One region of the Fundicoccus sp. Sow4_F4 genome, then DNA from elsewhere that is predicted to be linked to it. Evidence: riboswitches for the same ligand, from Rfam matches in the RefSeq annotation. Region 1 holds a riboswitch; each other region holds the start of a gene.
What was found. A riboswitch is a leader RNA that binds a small molecule or an ion and turns the genes downstream of it on or off. The one in region 1 is predicted to bind cobalamin.
Positions count from the first base shown of each region.

Region 2: another riboswitch for cobalamin. It lies ahead of ACTQ5J_RS08760 (glutaredoxin family protein); the one in region 1 lies ahead of ACTQ5J_RS05505 (methionine ABC transporter ATP-binding protein).
Region 3: another riboswitch for cobalamin. It lies ahead of ACTQ5J_RS06370 (DUF4430 domain-containing protein); the one in region 1 lies ahead of ACTQ5J_RS05505 (methionine ABC transporter ATP-binding protein).

Region 1 is NZ_JBQKLQ010000002.1:329,966-334,656, reverse strand. Features, by position in the region: gene ACTQ5J_RS05510 (hypothetical protein) at 122-409, shown strand; cobalamin riboswitch at 569-763, shown strand; partial or broken gene ACTQ5J_RS05505 (methionine ABC transporter ATP-binding protein) at 892-1,410, shown strand; one part of gene ACTQ5J_RS05500 (IS3 family transposase) at 1,426-2,348, opposite strand; one part of gene ACTQ5J_RS05500 (IS3 family transposase) at 2,348-2,996, opposite strand; gene ACTQ5J_RS05495 (NIL domain-containing protein) at 3,092-3,607, shown strand; gene ACTQ5J_RS05490 (methionine ABC transporter permease) at 3,609-4,310, shown strand; gene ACTQ5J_RS05485 (MetQ/NlpA family ABC transporter substrate-binding protein) at 4,367-4,691, shown strand, end outside.
Region 2 is NZ_JBQKLQ010000005.1:102,317-107,007, reverse strand. Features, by position in the region: gene ACTQ5J_RS08775 (glycoside hydrolase family 1 protein) at 1-374, shown strand, start outside; gene ACTQ5J_RS08770 (6-phospho-beta-glucosidase) at 429-1,859, shown strand; gene ACTQ5J_RS08765 (putative quinol monooxygenase) at 1,991-2,332, shown strand; adenosylcobalamin (AdoCbl) riboswitch at 2,715-2,857, shown strand; gene ACTQ5J_RS08760 (glutaredoxin family protein) at 3,015-3,239, shown strand; gene ACTQ5J_RS08755 (ribonucleotide-diphosphate reductase subunit beta) at 3,251-4,459, shown strand; gene ACTQ5J_RS08750 (sugar-transfer associated ATP-grasp domain-containing protein) at 4,477-4,691, shown strand, end outside.
Region 3 is NZ_JBQKLQ010000003.1:166,580-171,270, forward strand. Features, by position in the region: gene ACTQ5J_RS06355 (response regulator transcription factor) at 1-261, opposite strand, end outside; gene ACTQ5J_RS06360 (cache domain-containing sensor histidine kinase) at 263-2,062, opposite strand; gene ACTQ5J_RS06365 (ECF transporter S component) at 2,320-2,883, opposite strand; gene ACTQ5J_RS06370 (DUF4430 domain-containing protein) at 2,859-3,305, opposite strand; adenosylcobalamin (AdoCbl) riboswitch at 3,465-3,615, opposite strand; gene ACTQ5J_RS06375 (ABC transporter permease) at 3,697-4,434, opposite strand; gene ACTQ5J_RS06380 (ABC transporter ATP-binding protein) at 4,431-4,691, opposite strand, start outside.

The sequences.
Region 1 (4,691 bases):
TGGTTGTGAAAAGGCAATTCCAACGCGCGATAAAACGTTACGGTGTCTGACACTATACTTTGAGTTAAAGGAATAGAATCAGAATGAATTTTTGCAGTCAAATAAAGTTGGGAGGATAAGCATGATGAGCAATAAAAGTGAGAAAATCAATCCAAAAAGCATCAAGCAAAAGAAAATAGAAGTAGTGGATGGCTACACAATCAAGTACCATGCAAGTGGCGAGACCATCTGGTCAAAAGGCAAAATAGTTGACGACCAACCAGAAGGCTATTGGGAATGGTACCGCATTGATGGCACCATTAAGCGTTCAGGCTACTTTGAAAAAGGAGACCCGGTGGGCGAATGGATTACCTATGATAGCAAAGGTGAACCATATAAAATCACCCAACGTGAAAAAAAGCGAGGCTGAAAGTTTATTCCAGCTCTCTTTCTATGTAAGACAATCTGTCTAATTGTGCTATTAACCTTACTTTATAGAAATCTAAATAACCTATGATTAGCTTAATGAATATGTTGCAATACTACATGTAGTGTTAATGGGCTTAAAATATAGTGTTACAATACAATATATAGTGCCTAATTATTTGGCGGCATCGCAATGCCTTAAAAGGGAATCCAGTTGAAAGCTGGAGCTGCCCCCGCAACTGTTAGTGTGGACGAATCAGTAAACCACTGTATCACCTAGCTGTAGGTTAGGAATACGGGAAGGGCTGTAGTAGGACGAAGCATGAGCCAGGAGACCTGCCAAATAATTTAGTTTCTATTTTTCGGGGATGGAAAAGAAGAAACGATGGAATTCTAATACAGACTCTCTATCGTTTTTTTGCCGTTCATCCATAGATGAGCGGTTTTTATTTGTAAGTAAATGCAGTATTTAGAGGAGGTACATATGTGATTGAATTACGTGATATAGATGTGATTTTTCATGACGATGATCGTGTCGTCACAGCGGTGAAAGATGTTTCGATGGCAGTCGAACAAGGCGAGATCTTTGGAATTGTTGGTTATAGTGGTGCGGGGAAAAGTACGTTAGTGCGGACGATTAACTTGTTACAAAGACCAACTAAAGGAACAGTCAATGTCAATGGACAGAATTTAATGGAGTTAGCACCTAAAGATTTAAGGGAAGCTCGTAAGAAAATTGGGATGATTTTTCAACATTTTAACTTAATGGAATCACGCACGATTTTTGAAAATGTCGCTTTCCCATTAAAAGGCAGCGGATTGAATAAGAAAGAAGTGGCTGCGAAAGTAGCTGAATTGCTCAGCTTAGTTGGTTTGAAAGAAAAAACCGATAATTTCCCTAGCCAATTATCAGGAGGTCAAAAGCAACGGGTTGCGATAGCGCGTGCCCTCGCCAATGATCCAGATGTCCTGTTGTGTGATGAAGCAACAAGCGCCTTGGACCCTGTAATAAAATAAAATTTAAGCTGCAACCTGATTCCGAAACTCCAATGGTGTCAGGTTGTTTAATTTAGATTGGAATCGTGTTTCGTTATAAAACCTGATGTAACTATCGATAGCTTCTACTAATTTTTCATAAGTCAGAAACTTTTTTAAATGGTAACATTCACATTTAAAATGGCTAAAGAAGCTTTCAATAGGCGCATTATCTAACACTTCACCTGTACGCGACATACTCCTAATATATCCTTGTTGTGTCGTAAATTGACGATATTCACCAGAAGTATATTGACTACCGCGATCGCTATGAATTAAAATGCCTGTTTCAGGTGCAACCTGAATTGCTTGATTTAAGGTATCCATCACTAAAACGGTATCATTTTTTAAGCTCACTTGATAGGCAATAATTGAGCCATCATAAAGGTCCTTTATTACACTTAGATACGCTTTCTGACTCATACCAAAGAAGAGATGAGTAATATCTGTGACCCATTTTTCATTGGGTCTATCTGCGCTAAATTCACGATTCAGTCGGTTGGGTTCTATATTACGATAACTCGCTTGAGCACTATACCCCTTTGCGCGGCGAATATGGGACTTCAAGCCCATTAATTGCATTAAGCGGCGAATCCTTTTCAAACTATAATTTCTTGAGTGATAACGATTAATATGTATCTGTACACGACGATAGCCAAAAATCCCCTCATATAATTGGAAGACCCATTCGATTTCAGCCATTAGCCAGGCATTTTCTTGATCTAGTACGGTTTCTTCACGATTTAGCCACTTATAGTAGCCGGACCGTGACACCTCTAATAAATTGCATAATAGGGTAATGGTACAGCCTGTTTCTTCGTGATGCATCTGAATCGCTTTAAACTTAGAATCGTTTCTTACTGCTGTGGCGGTTACCGCCTCCTTTCGATTTCTTTCAACTTTTTTATTAGACCATTCTCTGCTTCTAAATAGGTATTACGACGCTCCAACTCTTTGATTCTCAGTTGAAGAATCTCTTGTTCACTCAGCTTGGATTTCGACTCTAACGTACGGCCACGTCGATCAATTAATGCATCGGGGCCATGCGCTTGATATTTGCGAACCCATTGATAAACTTGTGAATAAGAAACGTTGTACAAATCAGCCATCTTCTGATAATTTTTATCTTCTGCCAGACAGTGTTGTGCAATTTCCAATCGTTCCTGGTGTGTTGTTTTACGCGCTTTAGTCATCGTCGATCTCCCTTTACTAATAGATTTTAAATCCTCACCATTAGTATACTGTTTAATCCACGTTCTTAACACTGAACCATCAGAGATGCCATATTTTTCACAGCATGCCTGTGAACTAAGGTGACCGAATAAATAAGCTTGAACAGCAGCATATTTAAGTTCGTTCGAATAATTCTTATGTGATTTAGATACTTTCAACCCTTCTAAGCCATCCAGTTGATATTTTCTAACCCAAGCTTCTATCGTTAAGGGATCGACTAAGTAGTCTCGTGCGACTTGACTGTAACTATGATATTCTTCAGTAACACGTCGAACTGCACTAACACGCTCCTCCAATGTATGTTTAGTTGTTCTTCCTGACATAGAAATAGCCCCCTATAAAAGTAGTAGAGTTTTTTTATTTCTCTGTCTACTTTATAGAGAGCATAGCAAAAACAATCAGTTCGATTCTCGATTTATTGAGAGAATTAAACGAAAAACTAGGTCTAACGATTGTCATTATTACGCATGAAATGTCAGTAGTAAAAGACTTATGCCATAAAGTGGCGGTCATGGAAGATGGTCGTATTCTGGAGCAAGGTACCATTATTGATATTTTCACCCAGCCAAAAGAACAACTAACAAAAGAGTTTATTGATACTGCAACCCATTTTGACCAAGAATTGGCTACCGTTTTACAACATCCAGAAACGCAGCAATTAAATCGCGATGGGATTCTCGCTCGCTTGAGTTATGTTGGGGTTAGCACAACCCAACCCTTAATCGCTACCTTGGTGAAAGACTTCGATGTGACGGTCAACATTATTTATGGTCATGTTGAAATTTTACAAAATACACCGGTTGGAAATTTACTAGTAGCTTTCTCCGGTGACAGCAATAATATCAAGCGGAGTGTCGCTTACTTACGTGAAAATAGCGTAACGGTCGATTCAGTCAGCGAACTGCTTGAAGAATACGTGACAAAGGAGGGATAACATGACACAACTCATTTTAAGTTTTAATAGTTTCATGGAAGAATGGCTGCCACACGCTTGGCCGCTACGTGATGGTTTTATCGAAGCGACCTGGGAAACATTGTATATGCTCGGTTTGACTATTGTGGCTGGGGGTACACTCGGCTTGATCTTAGGGGTGATTATTACAGTTACGGGACCTAATGGTATTTTACCCAATCAGGCGGTTTTTAAAATATTGGATGCTTTAATCAACGTCTTTCGTTCGATTCCATTCATCATTCTCTTAGCCTTATTAGTTAACGTGACTCGGCTCATAGTCGGCACGACCATTGGAGCAACAGCTGCTACGGTCCCGATTGTCATCGGAACGATTCCTTTCTTCGCCCGCCAAGTGGAGATTGCCCTCTTGGAAGTGGATCCCGGTGTGGTCGAAGCAGCTCAAGCAATGGGTTCAAGCCCATTTGATATCATTTACCGCGTTTATTTACGCGAAGGTTTGCCAGCACTTTTACGGGTGAGCGCCTCAACGGTAATCAACGTAATTGGTTTAACGGCCATGGCTGGTGCAGTTGGCGGGGGCGGCTTGGGAACGATGGCAATTGCCAGAGGATACCAACGTAGTCGAATGGACGTCATACTTGTTTCCACGGTTTTAATTTTAATTATTGTTTTCGTTAGTCAACTGATTTTTAACTGGTTGATTCGTAAAGTTGAACACTGACCATCAGCAATGCTATTGATTAATAACACTAAAACAACTAAAAAGGGGAAATTATAATGAAAAACTGGATTAAAAAATTAGGCGTAACGACATTAGCAGCAGGATTATTAGCAGGCTTCGGTGCAACGAGCGCTTTAGCACAAGAAACCGTAACCGTCGGAATCGTATCTGGACCAGCTGAAGAAATTTGGCAAATTGTGGTCGATGCAGCCGCTAAAGAAGATATCACGGTTGAATTAGAACTGTTCACCGACTATAACCAACCCAACGTTGCCTTACAAAATGGCTCATTAGACTTGAACGCGTTCCAACACGTAGCCTTTTTAGAAGACTGGAATGCTTCTAATGATGGTACATTGGCACCTTTAGGGTTCACCTTTG
Region 2 (4,691 bases), on a different contig from region 1:
ATGATTTCTGGGATCGATATCAATTGCCACTCTTCATTGTTGAGAATGGCTTAGGTGCCAAAGATGTACTGATTGAAGATGGCGCAGGTAGCTTTACCGTTGAAGACGATTACCGAATTGCTTACTTGAAAGCTCACTTACAACAAGTTGGCGAAGCAATTGAAGATGGCGTAGAATTGCTTGGTTATACTTCTTGGGGACCGATTGACTTTGTATCCATGTCAACCGCTCAAATGTCTAAACGTTACGGCTTTATCTATGTTGACCGCAATGATGATGGAGAAGGTAGCTTGAAGCGTTATAAGAAAAAATCTTTCAACTGGTATAAAGAAGTGATCGGCACGAATGGGGCAAGTTTATACGACGCTGAGTAAATGACTAATTAACCAATCAAGACAAACTCTCACTTATAATAGGAGGAATAATTAATGGGCTTTCCAAAAGATTTTCTATGGGGTGGCGCTACAGCTGCTAACCAGTACGAAGGTGGCTACAATGAAGGTGGACGCGGCTTGGCGAACGTCGATGTCATGCCACACGGCGAGGACCGTTTCCCAATTGGCTTAGGTAAAAAACTTCACTTAGCCTTTGATGAGGCACATCACTATCCAGCAAAAGTTGGTGTGGATTTCTACCACCGCTATAAGGAAGATATCGCTCTTTATGCTGAAATGGGCTTTAAAGTGTTCAGAATGAGTATTGCTTGGAGCCGAATTTTCCCTATGGGAGATGAAGCTGAGCCAAACGAAGAAGGACTAAAGTTTTACGAGAATGTTTTCAAAGAACTGAAGAAGCATAACATCGAGCCTTTAGTGACTATTACTCACTTTGATATGCCAATTCATTTAATTAAAGAATATGGTGGCTGGAAAAACCGTCAAGTTGTGGATTTTTATGCGAACTTAGTACGCGCTTTATTCACACGTTACAAAGGTCTAGTCCGTTACTGGATTACCTTTAATGAGATTAACATTATTCTTCATTTACCATTTATGGGTGCGGGTCTAACGTTCGAACCTGGCGAGAATGAAAAGCAAGCGAAATACTCAGCGATTCACCATGAACTGGTCGCAAGTGCACTCGCAACGAAGATTGCTCGCGAGATTGATCCAAACATTAGGGTAGGCAGTATGTTGGCGGCAGGGACATTCTATCCAGCTTCACCCAATCCTAAAGATGTTTTCCAAGCCCAGCAGGATAACCGCAATAACTATTTCTTCGTGGACGTGCAAGCACGTGGAGCTTACCCAGCCTATGCTCTTAAATCCTTTGAGCGCGAAGGTATTGTGATTCCTTTTGTAGAAGGCGACAAGGAGTTGTTGAACAAACACACGGTCGACTACATTACGTTCTCATACTATACGTCAAATATGTCCGTTCATCCGGATAATATTGAGATGCACGAAAAGGCCTCAGGTAATATTATTGTTGGTCAAAAAAATCCGTACTTAGAAGTCAGTGAGTGGGGCTGGCCAATTGATCCATTAGGCTTGCGTACGACGATGAACGAAATCTATGACCGCTACCAAAAACCACTTTTCGTTGTTGAAAATGGTTTAGGTGCCATTGATAAACCGGACGAGAATGGCTATGTTGCAGATGATTACCGTATTAATTATCTACGCGATCACATCAGTGCTATGAGGGATGCTGTGACATTGGATGGTGTTGACTTAATGGGCTACACGAGTTGGGCACCGATTGATCTTGTGTCTGCTTCGACAGGCGAAATGTCGAAACGTTATGGCTTCGTTTATGTGGACCGCGATGATGCAGGTAATGGTAGCTTGAACCGTACGAAGAAAAAATCATTTGAATGGTACAAGCAAGTGATTGCCTCAAACGGCGAAACTATTTAATCAAATGCTAGAATGCGACTCACAATCTTACGGCAACGCGGGATAGTGAGTCGTATTTGTTCTAAAAAATTTTTTCAAAGAAGTTCTATCTCAGAAAGGAGAATAATTATTCTACAGAAAGGAGTTTGAGTATGATAAGCATCAATATTTATTACACTGGAAAAGCAGATAAGGCCCAGCAATTTGCCCGTGAGATGAAAGAAAAAGGACTAGTTGATCGGATTCGTCAACAAACAGGCAACTTACGCTATGAGTACTTCACGCCACTTGGCCAACCAGAAACAATTCTTTTAATCGATGCATGGGCTAAGCAATCATCACTCGATGCGCATCACCAGTCCCCGATGATGGATGAAATCATTGCCTTGCGAGAGAAATATGGCTTGACGATGACCGTCGAACGATTCGTTAGTGACACTAATGGAATTCCCGAATATGATGCGACCTTCATTCGCGAGTCGCAAGCGGACTAAACTGCAATTTCAAGAGAAGATTCCAGACAGGCATATCATGATTTATCTAGATGATAGAAATTATCTGTTGGAGTATGACAGTGAGATAAAGAGTGCGATTATAAGCGAAAGTTTAAGTAAGTAATATTTGGTCAGGTAAATTTCCATGTCCTTATCACTTATTTGTTGAAGCACACGATGCGAGTTTGTAAAGCATGATAAAATCAGTACAAAGGTAGGGCGTTCGTGATTAATACAGATCTTAAAATGATGATGCGGATAAAGTAACTGACAGAAATAAATTTAAAAATTAGAAAAACCCGAGATTACGATGATGTAATCTCGGGTTTTTCTCTTGCTTACTTGTCTAGATAATCAATTATTTCAGTGTTGGTCAAATAGACTTGCAGTAAATCTAGATTAAGGTGAAGCTGGTGTAAATCCAGCACAGTCCCTATGCTACTGTGAGCCATTATTTAATGGCAAGTCAGATCTCCATCTATGAACAATAATTGTTACATCTCAGGGTTTTGTAACATTTGTTTATATCTGTTTGCTTATTTTGGACATTTTGTGTCCTTTTTTAAGTTTGAAGATTATGACAAAGGCCTGGGAGCTTTCTGTACATAGTCTTTTTTATTGGCTAAAATTGTGCAGGAACTTCTGGAGGAATATCCTGTAATAAATTTTAGAGGAGGCCAGCATGAAGAAAGTCGAGCTATACACCAAAGATGGTTGTGGTCAGTGCCAGCTACTTAAGCAGTGGTTAGGTATGAAAAAAGTTACTTATAGTGAAGTGAATGTCAGTCATAATGAACCAGCCCTTGAATTACTTCAATCACGTGGTATGACATCTTTACCACGCATAAGGATTGATGATGAATTCATTAAATATAGTGAGTTTATTGATATATTAGATTACTTATAAAGGAGCAGACAATGATCAAAACAGTCATAAAACGTACGGGTGATATCGTAGAGTTTGATAGAGAAAAAATTAAAATCGCGATCACTAAAGCTAATAATGAAACTAAAGAAATGACAGAAGAAAATATCGAAAGTGTGACACAGAATATTATTAACGGGATTGATCAAGAATCGCTCGATGTAGAAACGATCCAAGACTTAGTCGAAGAAAAGCTCATGTTGAACCTGTTTACTAAGACCGCCAAGGCTTATATACTTTATCGCCATGAGCGAATTGAAGAACGGAAGCCAGATATTTTTAAAGGCCGAAAGAATCTGAAACCCTTTGAGTATCCAGAATTAGCGTTATACAAAGAAGCGATTCAACACTCCTACTGGCTGCATACGGAATACAACTATACGAGTGATATTCATGATTATAAAATTAATGTCCAGCCACATGAGCGGACCGCGATAAAGAATTCTATGCTAGCCATTGCCCAAATTGAAGTAGATGTTAAAGAATTCTGGGGGGATTTGTATAAGCGTCTCCCTAAACCAGAACTTGCGAATGTTGGCTTTACCTTTGCAGAATCCGAAGTCCATCATAGTGACGCTTATGCCCATCTATTAGAACTATTAGGTCTTAATAGTGAATTCGAACGAATTGAAGAAATACCTGCACTTGACCATCGCGTTAACTATTTGAAGAAACATAATGATTATGCCAGAAATGGTAGCAACCGGGATTACACGATCGCAATTTTATTATTTTCGGCTTTCATTGAACATATTTCTTTATTCAGCCAATTTCTAATAATTATGGCATTCAATAAACACAAAAATCTGTTTAGTGGAATATCCAATGTGATTGAAGCGACTTCTAAGGAAGAACAGCTTCATGGGGAGTTTGGGATTGATCTCATTAACACGATTCGCAATGAGCAACCCCAGTGGTTTGATGAAGAGATGGCTCGAGATATTTATGAGTTATGTCGCGACGCATATATTTCAGAACACGAGGTTTTGAATTGGATCTTTGAAGATGGGGAATTGGATTTTATTCCGCGCTATACAGTAGAAGAATTTATTAAAAATCGACTGAATAATTCACTTGAATTCATTGGGCTCGAACGAATTTTCGAAGTGGATGAGGTGGAAGTTGCAAAAACAGATTGGTTTGATGATGAAGTGGTCGCAACTAAACATGTGGATTTCTTTGAGAAGAGATCGGTCAACTAATTTCTCGAAACGAAGAGTTGCAAGATTCAGAGGGCTTGTTGACTTATTTGACCACGCATCCCAACGTGAAACTGGTCATCAAGCCAATTGACGGTGCTGAAGGCCGGGGTGTTTCAGTTGTTTATTGGGCCGATGGACAAATTCATAGAAATAGCCAAAATATGACTCCTCCGATGTTTTTAGACTATCTCGATAATTTGGATGATTACTTTATCTCAGAATTTATTCAACA
Region 3 (4,691 bases), on a different contig from region 1:
CTCTGAATGACCCGATAAAATAATAAATTCCCGGCGTAAGCCATTCTCACAGGCATAACGAACCATCTCTATGCCGGCCATTTCTGGCATTTGGACATCGGTTAAGACCACGTCTGGCTGATAGCGCTTCATCATTTCTATTCCCTCAAGGCCGTCGCTAGCTGAAGCGATGATTTCAAAACCTGCTGCTTGCCAATCGATAATATAGGCGAGTCCTTCGCGTACAATTGGCTCATCGTCTACAATTAAGACTGTATGCATCTTATTGCTCCCCTTTTTCATTCATTTTCTGTGGTAATAAAATAGTAACTTCTGTTCCTTTTCCTTCTTCGCTAGAAATAGTTAAGCCATAGTTCACACCGTAATAGTGTTGGATTCTCTGCTGAACGTTACTAATGCCAATCCGCTTGGCTTCCTTCTCATTTTTCAACAAGGCATGTAAGTCGGCCAATTTATCTGCTGAAATGCCCCGACCATTATCTCGGATAACGATCGCAATATCTCGGTCTAATACAAGCACTTCAAGTGAGACTCTCACAGGGCCACTGACTTTTTCAACGCCATGAATAAAAGCATTTTCGATAATCGGTTGGATTAATAAGGGAAGAATCATATACTCTTTTGTCGTCTGTATGTGAATACGATAGGTCAGGCGCTCACCTAGTCGTAATTTTTGAATTTGTAAATACATTTCGATAAAGGCCAAGTCTTCGTTCAATGTCATTTCTTCACGGTCGCGTTCAAGCGCTTTTCGCATCAGTTTACTTAATATTTTGACCGTTTCAGCAACTTCTGGGTCTTTATTTTTTAGCGCCTTCATGCGGATCATTTCTAAGGTGTTGTATAAAAAATGTGGATTAATCTGGCTGGCTAGCAATTTAAATTCGGCATCTTTTTTGACAAGTTGCCAATTTTTCTGATCAATTTCATACTGGTAACCTTCTTCTAATAAGGTCTGAAGACTTCCCATCGTTGTTCGTAGTTCTTGGTAAATATCCGTAATTTCATCATTACCAGTCAAATTGTTTGGTATATCAAAATCACCGTGAGACACTTTGGTCATACTTTCTTTTAGGAGTAAAACGCGGCGATTAAAGTGCTGAATAAAGCGCGTTAAAATCAATAGGGATATCAAGAAGACAAAACCGATAATTAAATAACCGGTCACTAAGACGCGGTTCGCCTCTCGGGTTATGCTGATGGTCGGCACCGTCCCAACGATTTCAAAGTGAGAAATCAAGGATTTATTCAAAGGAACGGGTTGTACCGTAAAGGTGAGTTGATTACCAGTCCCTTGGATACTTTCTTCCTCACTATTCGCGTGATTCAAGTCAATTCGGTCACCTTCTAAAGCCAATAAGCGGTAATAATCAGAGACTTCTTCTGGCGACTCGGGACTCGTGTAGTTAAAAATTAAATTATTATCCAATGTTAAAAAAGTACTGTTACCTGAGTTGGCTAGCATTTGATTGATTTCATCGGTCGACACTGCAATGGTTACCACACCAATAAACTGATTGTTTCGAAAGACTGAGCGCGTCAGATTTAAATTTTTTTCCCTAGTGATGGGATCTTCAATCATGCGCCAGACGATTTGTCCACGTTTTTCGATCGTATCTTGATACCAAGCTGTTGAAGTAATAGCCGGGGTGACTGGATGGAAGCCGACACTACTCAAGAGGGTAGGATTATCCGTATAAAAACGTAAATAATCTATTTCAGGATAATATTTTATATAGTCGGAAAACTGACTGTAATTTTCATAGGTTTGCACAACGTCATAGATATTCTGAAACTGGGTCCCGACAATTTGAGCAAGTCGCTCATCTTGGTAAATCCAGTCAGAGACGCGGATGATTAATTCAAAGGTTCTAATTAAATCATTCGTTGTCCGAATGGTATTCTGTTCGATTTCTTCAATTTTCGTATCGATCTGATTCGAGCGGATTTCAACACTGATATAATAGCCTACCAGAATAATGGGTATAAAAAGCAGCCCTACATAAATCAAGTAGAGTCGCTTCTTAATTGTGTTCATTTGAAAAAACTGTTTGATTTTCATTATACTTCAACCCCTGATTGTGCTGCTTTTTACCACGTATGAGTTATCCGAGAAAGTATATACTTTAATGTATCCGTTAACAACATTGTGCCTGAATTTTTTTCTTTTGTAAAGATTGACTCATTCGTTATGCCTTTGAGAAAACAAAAAGCACCCATTGAAAGTCTATGCGTCAATGAGTGCTTTTGATGATGGATTTTGCCTACACGGCCTTTCGGCCATTCATTATGAGTTGATCTGTTCGGTCCTGTTGAAACTTAATCGAGTGACAAGCCACTGTGCTTTTTAATTAAGGGTACCAGAATTGGTTCCAAGATTAAGAAGAAGGCAGCATTTCCAGCAGCATGTAACAGATCAAAGGATAGGCCTTGTAAATAATAGACCCAGAAATTAGCAATGCCGAATAATCTAGCATCGATTATTGAAATAACAAAGCCGTACAGCAAACCTGTCAGAAAAGCAAAAGCAATAAACAGGCCACGTTTCAGTAGTGGCTGTAGGCGGTTTGATCGGTAGACCGGTCGCAAACAACCCGTCACTAATATAACGACTGTAAACGCAATAAATTGTGACATTGTCCAAGGACCCATCCCTAGAAACATATTGGATAGTAACAAGGACAATAAAGCGACAACCAGCCCGTCAACAGTCCCCATCACTAGCGCAATCAGTAAGAGAATCGTCGTCATTGGCTGAACATTAGGGATAAACTGGAAGAGCAAGCGCCCAACATGACTCATGGCGGTTAGGGCAGCTAAGACAGCAATTCTTTGAACGCTAAAGTATTTTCTTGGTTTTATTCGAAGGCCTCTAGTTTCCATTCAATTAAGTCACCTGCTTGTAATTCAGTTTCTGCCGCACCGGTTTCGCCCATTGCACCGTTGACATCAAACATCCACCATTTGCCTGCATCTTCATCTTGTTCTACGCCATTAATGGCTGAGATAAAGCCGCCGTCTTCTGTGATAGCATAATGTTCTTTCATCACATCTAATAACAGTGCACCTTCTTCGACTTCGACTACTTGTTCACCGTCTGTAATTAATTCGCCATCTTCCGTTACGGACACTGTGACCTCAACTAAGTCAGCATCTGTTTCTGAACTCGCAAGCTCTGAGCTGACCTCGCTTTCAACGACACTTGTCGCTGTATCAGCTGACGTGTCAACTTGGGGTTCTGCAACCTCTTGACCACACGCTGCTAAGACAAAAGATGCTGATAAAAGTAATAACCATTTTTTCATAAATAATTCCTCCTTAGTAAACTTAAGCTTTGATAGAAGCCAATTATTTGCTAAAACAGCGACACAAGCAGAGCTATCTGAGATGTTTTTCATCCAGTCTATAAAAAACAGCCATACCTTGTATGCAAAAAAACAGCCTATGTACCCCTACATAGACTGCTGCACGATTCTATTCTGCCTCGGAATAGTCATCGCAAAAATTAGCAAACTGAAAGAAAGATCTGACTACATGTTGTCACATGATTACAGTGGCGGGACCGTGTTGGAATTGAACCAAACTTCCATCTTTCAGCTGTCTTTGAACGGTAATTCTATCTCAATTTATCTTAGGTCAAACGCTCGTTTATTTCAAGTCTTGACAGAAAGAAGTAAGGAAAATTTAACAGCTACTTCAAGCTTGCCACTTGATGCTGAGTGTTTGAACGAGGCCCAATAAAGCGAACAGGATATTGCCTAGTAAGCTAAGTAAAACGATGCCCGCATACAAGGCAATATAATCCGATTTGAACCAACTCGTCATAATAAAATAGCCCAAACCCCACTGGGTGACATAATTTTCTACGAAAAATAACGTTGCCATGCTTGTCCCCAATGTTAATTTTAAGGCCGTCAATAATTCTGGTGCCACACATGGTAAAATAATATACCTCAAAGTCTGCCAAGCATTAAAGCCAAATTGCCGGGCTTGTTGCAAGTAACTTTTTGGCAAATATTTGACTGTATCACGCAAAGGAATGTAAATATAAAACGCTGCTACTGCAATCATTAAGGCGACTTTTGACAGCTCACCTAAGCCTAATAAGAGTAAAAAGACTGGCAAGAAGGCCACCCGTGGAACTGGATAAAACAAATAGACGATTGGCGTTAACAACCGATCAACAAGAGGGACACTGCCTGCCAGTAAACCCGAGGAGGCGCCAAAGAATAAAGAGCCCGCGACTGACCATAAAATCCGCCACAAGCTAGCTTGAATATGTGGCCACAAGCTCCCGCCAAGCGACTCACGCCACAAATACTCAAATACATGCCAAGGATTTGGCACGATAAATGCCTCCAACATACGGTAAGCGCCATACCAGACAAGCAGGACCATACAAATAGCATAAACCTTAGACAGCATTTGTTTCATCGCTGATTGCCTCCCAAAAGTTGTCGCAGTAACAATTGTTGCTCAAAATAATGGGCCTGTTGCCGGTAATTCTCACTGGCAGCTAAGGGATTCTGTAAACTTTTTATGACGCTGGCTTCTTCCATCACCCACACATTCTGCCCAAGAAAAGCCGCTTCCTCGATACTATGCGTGACCCAAACAATCGTTAGAGAGTGTTTCTTTTGCAAACTAACCAGCAAGTCTTGAATTTTTTCTTTCGTCAAAGCGTCCAGGGC